DNA from 3 places in the Halorhodospira sp. 9628 genome. Region 2 is predicted to be linked to each of the others. Evidence: predicted binding sites of a transcription regulator. Region 2 holds the regulator's gene; each other region holds the start of a gene.

Region 1 (3,268 bases), on a different contig from region 2:
AGTATCGCCCGCAGCAACGCCCGGGTGACCTACCCGGCGGCGTTCCAGCTGGTCGCGGCGATGAACCCCTGCCCCTGCGGCTACCACGGCGATCCGCGCGGGGTGTGTCGCTGTACGCCGGAACAGGTGGCGCGTTACCGCGACCGGATGACCGGCCCCCTGCTGGATCGCTTCGACATCGCCGTGGAGGTGCCGCGGCTCAGTGCCCGGGAACTGACCGCCGCGCCGGCGGCCGAGCCGAGCGGTGTGGTGGCCGAACGGGTGGCTCGGGCCCGTGAGCGGCGGCGGCAGCGCTCCGGGGTGATCGCTGCCGAACTGGCCGGAGAGGCCCTCGAATCGGCCTGCGCACTGGTGCCAGAGGCCGAGGCGACGCTGGAGCGGGCCACCGAGGTTATCGGCCTGTCGCCGCGCGGGCACCACCGCCTGCTGCGGGTGGCGCGGACGCTGGCCGATCTCGACGAGGTCGACCCCATCGAGGGGCGCCACGTGGCCGAGGCGGTCGGGCTGCGGCGGGGGCTGGAGGAGCGTGGCGGGGCGGGGTAACCCGACCGGAGGCGCCGGCCGGCGCCCCCGGGTGCAGGGGGGTGCGGCTAGAAGGAGCGGGATACGGTGAAGGCCACCTGGGTCTCTTCGTCGGCGTCATCCGCCTCGTCGGAGCTGTTGTAGGTGCCCACCAGGCTGAGATCGAGCGTGCCGTACTCGTAACCGACGCCCAGGGCGGCATCGAAGCCGTCAGCATCGGTGTCGGAGTCGATGACCAGATAGCCGAGGTGGGCCATGGCGTAGAAGCCGGCGGCCAGCGGCGTCATCCAGTTGGTCTCCAGATAGACGGAGCTCTCGTCGGAATCGAAGTAGTCATCCGAAATGTGGGCGTAGAAGTCCGCCTCCACCTCGCCGAAGGCGGTGCCAGCTCCGGCGTAGATCTCGACGGTGTTATCGTCGGTGTCCTCGGGGTAGGTGTAAAAGACCAGGCCAACATCACCCCAGATGTCCGGGGTCAGGTCGAAGCCGAAGCCGCCGTAGTAGTCCATCTCAAGAGCTGCAGCAGCGTCAGGCCCCAAGCTCGACGCCCAGGTGCCGACGTACGCCCCGGAGGCGTGGTCTAGGTCGAAGCCACCCTGGACGGCCGGCTCCTCGTCGCTCTCGGAGAAGCCGCGGAAGAGGTAGTTGGAGGTGATCGCCACGTTGGAGGAGAGGCTCCAGCCGGCGCCGATCTCCTCGGCCTGGGCGTTGGCGGAGAGGCCGAGGAGCAGGCCGCCGGCGGCGGCTAGCGGGAAAGGCTTTTTCATGGTCGGGCACCTTATGCTGTATCCGTGGGTCAGGGGCGGCCACCGCCACGGGCGGCGCGCGCCGGGTTCTCATGCAGGGGGTGTGCCAGGTCGGGCCGTGCTAGATGGAACAAGGGGTTAAGCGGGAGGTCGGGTGCCGCGCCCGCGCGCGGCGGCGTGCCTGCACCAGGAGCGGACGGCGCGCGCACCGAAGGGGTGCGCGCGTTGTGCGTGGTTGCAGCCGGGCCCGACCGGCAGGAAGAATAGCCTCTTTTCGAAACGGACGACGCGAGGGGGTAGGAATGCACCAGGTGTTGCTGTCGACGCACGCGCTGGCCGCCGTGGTCAGTCTCGGTCTGTTTATCGCCCGGGGGATCCTGATGTTCCGTGGCTCTGCAGCGCTCGAGAACAAGGTCCTGCGGGTGGCGCCGCAGGTCGCCGACACCGTGCTGCTGCTGACGGCAGTGGTGCTGATGGTGATGATCGCCCAGTACCCCTTCGTCGACGGCTGGCTCACCGTCAAGCTGCTCGGACTGATCGCCTACATCGTCCTCGGGGTGATCGCCCTGCGCCGAGGCCGCACCCGGCAGATCCGCATGGCGGCGTTCATCGGCGGCATCGCCGTCTTCGGCTACCTCTACCTCTACAGCATCACCCGCGAGCCGCTGCTGATCGTCGGCCTGGGCTGATCCGGATGGCCCCGGGCGCTGCTATAGTGTCCGGGGCAGCGAACGGAGCCGGATCATGCGTCTAACCCGACACAGCGACTACGCCCTGCGGGTCCTGCTCGCCCTTGGGGCGGCACAGGGCGAGCTGGTCACCATTGGCGCGATCGCGGAGCGCTTTGACATCTCGCGCAACCACCTGATGAAGGTGGTCAACCGGCTGGCTGCCCACGGCTTCGTGGAGACCGTCCGCGGCAAGCGTGGGGGGATCCGGTTGGCCCGCCCGCCGGAGGCGATCGCCCTGGGTGAGCTGCTGCGGCGCACCGAGGAGGACTTCACCCTGGTGGAGTGCTTCCGGGACGAGGATCAGCGCTGCCGGATCGAGGGCAACTGCGCCGTGCGCGCCGTACTCGACGAGGCGCTGCACGCCTTCCTGGCGGTGCTGGATCGCTACACCCTGGCCGATCTGCTGCACAACCGCGGCGCCCTGGCCGTGGACCTCGATCTGATCGACCGCCGTGCGGCGGAGACCGGCTGAACGCAGCCCGGGGCTGTCGGGTCAAAGACAGGGAAGGAATTGGAGCGGGTGATGGGAATCGAACCCACATCGCCAGCGTGGGAAGCTGGAGCTCTACCATTGAGCTACACCCGCTGCGGACAGGTGAAATCATAGCGCTGCACGGCGCCGAGGACAACCGGTGCCGCAGTGCCGCAACCGCGTTAGACTATCCGCGATGAGTACAGCAACCAGCATACAGATCCAGGTCAACGGCGAGGGCATGACCCTCCCCGCCGGCGCCAGCTGCGCCGATGTTCTGCAGCGGCTCGGCGTCAGCGAGCAGCAGCGTCTGGCGGTGGAGGTTAACGAGACCATCGTCCCCCGCAGCCAGCTCGGTGATCACCAGCTGGCTGATGGCGACCGCATGGAGGTCATCCAGGCCATCGGCGGCGGCTGACCCGGTTCCCCTCAAAGCACGGAGTTCAAGACACAGATGGCGGATCGCGATCCCCTGGTCATCGCCGGGCGCGAGTATCACTCGCGCCTGCTGGTCGGTACCGGCAAGTACCGCGACATGGAGCAGGCCCGTGCGGCCATCGAGGCAAGTGGCGCCGAGATCGTCACCATCGCCCTGCGCCGCAGCAACATCGGCCAGAACCCGGACGAGCCCAACCTGCTCGAGGCCGTGCCGCCGGATCGCTACACCATCCTGCCCAACACCGCCGGCTGCTATACGGTGAAGGACGCGGTGCGCACCTGCCGCCTGGCCCGCGAGCTGCTCGACGGTCACAACCTGGTCAAGCTGGAGGTGATCGGCGACGAGCGCACCCTCTACC
Region 2 (3,268 bases):
CGACGGTGAGATCGTCGGCCTGCTCGGCCCCAACGGGGCCGGCAAGACCACGTGCTTTTACATGGTCGTCGGCCTGGTGCAGGCCGACGAGGGGCGAATCACCCTGGAAGGCGACGACCTCACCCGGTTGCCCATTCACGCCCGGGCCCGATTGGGCATCGGCTACCTCCCCCAGGAACCCTCGGTCTTTCGTAAACTGAGCGTTGCGGATAACGTACGGGCCATCCTGCAGCTGCGCGACGACCTGGACGGCACTGAGCGCGAGCAGGAGCTGGATCGCCTGCTCGAGGAGTTCGGCGTGACCCACGTGCGCGACTCCCCGGGGATCGCCCTGTCCGGGGGCGAGCGCCGGCGCGTGGAGATCGCCCGCGCCCTCGCGGCGAATCCGCGGTTCATACTGCTTGATGAGCCATTCGCCGGGGTCGACCCCATCTCGGTGGGCGAGATCCAGCGGATCGTCCGCCAGCTGGCGCAACGGGGTATCGGCGTGCTGATCACCGACCATAACGTGCGCGAGACGCTGGGCATCGTGCAACGCGCCTACATCCTCAGTGACGGCGAGGTGCTGGCCGCCGGGGACGCCGAGAGCGTGCTGGCCAACCCGCGGGTACGCGAGGTGTACCTGGGCGAGGACTTCCGCCTGTGAGTGACGGACTACGGATGCTTCAAGCACAACGGACACGGCCATGAAGCAGTCGCTTCAGCTACGCATCGGTCAGCAGCTGACCATGACCCCGCAGCTGCAGCAGGCCATCCGGCTGCTGCAGCTCTCCAGCCTGGAGCTGCGCACCGAGATCCAGCAGGCCCTGGAGTCGAACTTCATGCTCGAGCTCGATGAGGAGGCCGAGCCCGGGCAGGAGCAGGAGCAGCAGGAAACGGAACCCCACGAGGACGAGGCACCGGCCAGCGAACCCGCCGGCGAGGACATCCCCGAAGACCTGCCCCTGGACACCTCCTGGGACGACATCTACGACGGCAGCACGGCACTGAGCGCCCCCGGCGACGAGGGTGCGCAGCGCGACACCCTCGACAACCGGCCGGCCGCCTCCGACAGCCTCCAGCAGCACCTGCACGCGCAGATCGAGCTCGAGGCCTTCTCCGCCCGGGAGCGCTCCATCGCCGAGGTCATCGTCGACGCCGTCGGCGACGACGGCTACCTGACCCAGAGCACCGAGGATCTGCTGGCCGGCTGTCCGGCCGACGAGCAAGTCAGCGCCGAGGAGCTAGAGGCGGTCCTGCAGCGTGTCCAGCGGCTCGACCCGACCGGCGTTGCCGCCCGCGACCCTCAGGAAGCGCTGTGCGTCCAGCTCGAGCAGCTTCCCGAGGACACGCCCTGGCGTGCGGAGGCGCAGCACGCCCTCCTCCACCACCTGGAGCTCATCGCCGAACGCCGCCATGACGACCTGGGCCGCGCCCTGGGGGTCGGCGAAGATGCCCTCGGCGGCATCCTCGGTCTGATCCAGAGCCTCGATCCACGCCCGGGCTCGCAGATCAGCGACACAACCCCGGACTACATCATCCCCGATGTCCTCGTCGTGCGCCGCGACGGCGTCTGGCAGGTGGAACTCAACGGCGAGACCGCCCCCCGCTTGCGCGTCAACGCGTATTACGCCAGCCTGATCCGCAGAGCGGACCGCAGCGCGGACAACCACTGCCTCCGCAACCATCTCCAAGAGGCGCGCTGGCTGATCAAGAGCCTGCGCAGCAGGAACGAGACCTTGCTGAAAGTGGCCAGCGCCATCGTAGAGCGGCAACAGGGGTTCCTCGACCACGGCGAGGAGGCGATGCAACCACTGGTTCTGCGCGAGATCGCCGAGGCGGTGGAGATGCACGAGTCCACCATCTCCCGCATCACCACCAACAAGTACATGCACACCCCGCGGGGCACCTTCGAGTTCAAGTACTTTTTCTCGAGCCACGTGCAGACCAGCGACGGCGGAGAGGCTTCGGCGACGGCGATCCGGGCGCGGATCCGCCGGCTGATCGCCGAGGAGGATCGGGCAAAACCGCTGAGTGACAGCGCGATTGCGCGTATCCTTCATGAGGAGGGGATCCAGGTGGCGCGTCGGACGGTCGCCAAGTACCGGGAGTCCCTGTCCATCGCATCGTCGGCGGAGCGCAGGGAGGCCCGGGGGCGCTGAGGCCCCCGGCTCCGCCGGCGGCAAAGGGGTTCAGGAGGCGGTATGCAGATCAAGCTCAGTGGGCATCATGTCGAGATCACCCCGGCCCTCCGGGCGCATGTGAACGAGAAGATGCAACGCATCCAGCGCCACTTCGACCACGTCATCGATACCGAGGTGATCCTCACGGTGGAGAAGAAGCAGCAGAAGGCCGAGTCGGTCATCCACATCGGGGGTGGCGGCGGGCGCGTTTTTGCCGATGCCATCGAGGAGGATCTCTATGCAGCCATTGACGTGCTCGTGGACAAGCTTGACCGTCAGGTCCTGAAACACAAAGAGAAGGCCGTCGATCAGCGACGGCAGGGCGCGTCCCTCAAGGCCAGCCTTTAAGGCGGCGGGACGCGGTTCAGCGGGCCAGCCGATCGGACACTCCATGGACATCGAGCAACTCATCACGCCGGAACGTGTTCGCTGCGAGAGCGGCATCGAGGACAAGGAGCAGGTGCTCCTGCGCATAGGCGAGCTGATCGGGGCCAGCGGCGACGGCCTCGACGCCCGGGAGATCAGCAACCGGTTGCTGGCCCGTGAGCGACTGGGCAGCACGGGCCTGGGGCACGGCGTCGCCGTGCCCCACGCCCGCATCGACGGGATCGACCGCGCCATCGGGGCCCTCATCCGCCTGGACCGGGGCATCGATTTCGACGCCTTCGACAAGGCACCGGTGGACCTGCTCTTCGCCCTCGTCGTACCCGAGCACTTCACCGACGAGCACCTGCAGATCCTCGCCAGCCTTGCCGAGATGTTCAGCGACAGCAGCCTGTGCGAGCGGCTGCGCCGCTCCTCGGACGGGGACGAGCTGCAGATGGCCCTGCGCGAATGGCAGTCGCACGCCGACCCATCGTGAACGCGGCCGGGAACCGGCCGGTCATCCCCGGCCTGCTGATGGCGGTCCACGGCCACGGAATCCTGCTGGAGGGCCCCAGCGGCGTGGGCAAGAGCGACGCCGCCCTGGCGCTGCTCGACCGTGGTCACGCCCTGGTGGCCGACGACGCCGTACAGCTGCGCCGCGACGGTGACCGCCTGCTCGGCGCCGGTCCGCAGCAGGGGCGGGGGCTGCTCTACCTGCGCGACCTCGGCCTGGTGGACAT
Region 3 (3,268 bases), on a different contig from region 2:
CTCGACTTCGTCGATGATCTTCTCGAGCTTGGGGTCACCGCCGAAGACGATGTCCCGCTCCTGGAAGTCGGAGGTGAAGTTGATGGTGCCGAAGGTGTCCACGCCGGTGTGGCCGGTGTAGTAATTGCGACGGCCGGCCCGCGAGAGCTGGCCGCAGCCCACCGGGCCGTGGGAGATGTGCACCATGTCCTTGATCGGCCCCCAGACCACGCCCTTGGAGCCGGCGTAGGCGCAGCCGCGCTGGGTCATGACCCCGGGCACCGACTTGCGGTTGGAGGTCACGCACTTGCTCGGCTGCTGATCGGCCCCGACGGCGGCCAGGTGCTTGGCGCGCTCCTCGCGGGTAGCCTCGGGATAGACCTCGAGGACCTCCTCGATCAGCGCCTGGGCCTCATCCTGCGTCATGCTGCTCATTGGCTCTCCCCCTTTACGCCGAGGCGGTCTCGTCGGCCTTTTGCCCCACGATGGACTCGTCCTCCTCCTCGAGGATGCCGAACTCCATGAGCAGGTCCTCGAGGTCATCCATGCCCAGCGGCGTGGGCACGACCATTTGGGTGTTGTTGATGACGTTGTCCGCCAGTTCGCGGTAGACGTCGGCCTGCTTGCACTCCGGGTTGTACTCGATGACCGTCATACGCCGGATCTCGGCGTGCTGGACCATGTTGTCCCGCGGGATGAAGCCGATCATCTGGGTACCCAGCCGGCTGGCGAGGTTCTCGATGAGCTCGTCCTCGCGGTCGGTGTTGCGGGAGTTGCAGATCAGCCCGGCCATGCGCACGCCGCCGGAGCTGGCGTACTTCACGATGCCCTTGGCGATGTTGTTCGCCGCGTACATGGCCATCATCTCGCCGGAGACGACGATGTAGATCTCCTGGGCCTTGTTCTCGCGGATGGGCATGGCGAAGCCGCCGCAGACCACGTCGCCAAGGACGTCGTAGAAGACGAAGTCCAGGTCGTCCTCGTAGGCGCCCTCCTCCTCGAGGAAGTTGATGGCGGTGATCACGCCGCGGCCGGCGCAGCCGACCCCCGGCTCCGGGCCACCGGACTCGACGCACTTGGTGTCGCCGTAGCCGACCTGCAGGACGTCCTCGAGCTCAAGGTCTTCGACGCTGCCCGCCTCGGCGGCCAGGTGCATGACCGTGTTCTGCGCCTTGGCATGGAGCATCAGGCGGGTGGAGTCGGCCTTCGGATCGCAGCCGACGATCATCACCTTCTTGCCTTTCTCGGCGAGCGCCGCCACCAGGTTCTGCGTGGTGGTGGACTTGCCGATGCCGCCCTTGCCGTAGATTGCTGCCTGTCTCATGGGTTAATCCCTCCTGACCGATGGTTACGTCGGCCGCCTCAGCGGCTCGCACCCGGGTTTTGCAACCGGCGTGCCAGCAGGGGGCAACGACGGACCCGCTGCGCCGAAGGTGACCCGCCGCGTTTACGCAACCCGTTGATCCAAAAGACTTATAGGAAGACCAGGAACGATCAGCAAAGAAAGGGCGAACACCCCCGGGGGCCCGGCCCGACGATCCGGGACGGCCCGCAGGCCCGTGGCAAGTCCGACATGATCGGCCGGGGGTTGTCGGGGAGCGGACAAGGGGGAAGAACCGCTCCCCGACCGACAGGAGGGATGCTTCAGTGCTCACTGAAGACGGCGGTGTGACCGCGGTCGCTGAAGGCGAGGACCTGATAGGACTCATCCGGCTGGCCGGGGATCCACTTGCGTCGCATCGCCCCTGCTCCTCATCGACAGGTTGTGTGGCACCGGTCGTCATTATTGATCGAACGCAATCCGGATGCCACCCCCTCCGACGGGGCGAGCGACGCTCAGGCGCGTTGGGGTGACGAGGCGACGCCGACGGCCCGCGCCGCCAGATCGCGGGCGCAGGCCTCGATCACGGTCACACCGTGGCGGGCCAGGTAGCGCCGCTCCTTGCCGGCCGTGGCGGGCAACAACGCCCAGCCCTTGGGCTCGCCGGCCTCCTGGGTGATCTCGGTGAAGAGCATGCGCTCGGTATCCCGGGTGAAGCGAACCCCGAGACTCAGGTAGCGCACGCCCCGGCGCCGCTCCTTGAGGAACCGCGGCAGGGCAAAGCCGCCCATCAGTTCGGTGAGGTAGTCCACAAAATCGGCGTCCGAGGCAACGAAGCTCGGCTCGGGCCGGGGCGACCCCAGGGGCTTGAACAGGATCGGACCCGCCGGCGACGGCGGCGACTCGGCCGCCTCGTCGTGGAGCTCGTGGTAGCCGATGCTGTCGTGCCGGAAGACCCGATAGCGTCGCCCGCCAGTGACCCGTGCGACGCCCTGAACCAGCAGGTGCGGGGTGCCGGCCCAGGCGTCCTGGAGCTGGGTATCCCGGTTGAGATCCACCACCCAGGCCGGCCGCTGCTGCGCCAGCCAGTCGATCACCGGCGCCCGGGTCCAGGGGACCTCGCCGAAGCAGGTCCGCAGAAAACGCTCCAGATAGGGGCGTCCGTGATCCTGCTCGACCTTCATCGCCGCCCGCGAGAACTCGTGCATCAGCACCGGCGACATCGGCTTGCCCTGATTCAGCGCGAGGATCAGCCGCTCGTTGTCTGCCGGCATGGCATCGCCGGTCTCCGGGTGACACGCCCCGTCCAGCGCGCCCGGCCCGAGCACCGGGACGACGCTGCCGTCGGCGAAGCCGTGGGTCCAGCGGCGGATACGCTCGTCATCCAGTCCCGGATGGCTCATGGTTCTCCCCTCCCTGGCCGGCCCGCGCCCGATCCCGTTGGACCTGGCGGGCCCGCTTTTCCTGCAGGGCCCCGCGGATCCGCTCGCGCAGCTCGTCATCCAGCGGGGCAACGTCGGGCGGGTGCACGGTCTCGCAGAGGAGCACGTGCAGACCCATCGCCGTTTCCACCGGGCCGCGCACCTCGCCGGCGGCCATCTCGAACAGGGCCGCGTCCAGCTCCTCATGCAGCTGCCCCCGCGCCACCCGGCCCACCAGCCCGCCGTGCAGGGCGCTGGGGCACTCGGAGTGGCGCTCGGCGGCGGCGGCAAAGCCCCGCGGGTCGTCCGCCAGCTTCCCGGCCAGCTTCTCCGCCCGCGCCCAGGCCCGCTGCCGGGTATTCTCCGGGAACTCGTCGTTGATGGTGATCAGAAGATGGCGCACGGTGCGCGTCTCGTCCCGCTGGAAGCGCTCCGGATGCTCGCGGTAGAAGCGCTCCACGTCCTCGTCGGTGACCTCCGGCACCTCGGCGGCCAGCGGCGCCAGGGCGTGCTCCGGAACCTGCAGCGTACGCCCCGGGAAGCGGAC

Evidence for each region. Region 2 encodes sigma-54, which starts transcription at its own class of promoters, with help from an activator protein. Its sites were predicted from a motif close to TGGCANGNTNCNTGCTT; they were not measured.
Region 1: the regulator sigma-54 is predicted to act here: its motif matches at 1,361-1,377, upstream of LRG10_RS07235 (TorF family putative porin).
Region 3: the regulator sigma-54 is predicted to act here: its motif matches at 1,363-1,379, upstream of nifH (nitrogenase iron protein).

Annotation. Positions count from the first base shown of each region.
Region 1 covers NZ_JAJNRF010000005.1:146,204-149,471, reverse strand. Annotated here, with positions in the region: gene LRG10_RS07240 (YifB family Mg chelatase-like AAA ATPase) at 1-543, shown strand, start outside; gene LRG10_RS07235 (TorF family putative porin) at 591-1,289, opposite strand; gene LRG10_RS07230 (SirB2 family protein) at 1,571-1,957, shown strand; gene LRG10_RS07225 (Rrf2 family transcriptional regulator) at 2,013-2,471, shown strand; tRNA gene LRG10_RS07220 (tRNA-Gly) at 2,512-2,585, opposite strand; gene thiS (sulfur carrier protein ThiS) at 2,686-2,889, shown strand; gene LRG10_RS07210 (thiazole synthase) at 2,926-3,268, shown strand, end outside.
Region 2 covers NZ_JAJNRF010000006.1:14,971-18,238, forward strand. Annotated here, with positions in the region: gene lptB (LPS export ABC transporter ATP-binding protein) at 1-646, shown strand, start outside; gene LRG10_RS07575 (RNA polymerase factor sigma-54) at 687-2,141, shown strand; gene hpf (ribosome hibernation-promoting factor, HPF/YfiA family) at 2,184-2,510, shown strand; gene LRG10_RS07585 (PTS sugar transporter subunit IIA) at 2,554-3,024, shown strand; gene LRG10_RS07590 (HPr kinase/phosphorylase) at 2,997-3,268, shown strand, end outside.
Region 3 covers NZ_JAJNRF010000010.1:85,556-88,823, forward strand. Annotated here, with positions in the region: gene nifD (nitrogenase molybdenum-iron protein alpha chain) at 1-414, opposite strand, end outside; gene nifH (nitrogenase iron protein) at 428-1,303, opposite strand; gene LRG10_RS10495 (SIR2 family protein) at 1,816-2,703, opposite strand; gene LRG10_RS13275 (nitrogen fixation protein NifZ) at 2,681-3,268, opposite strand, start outside.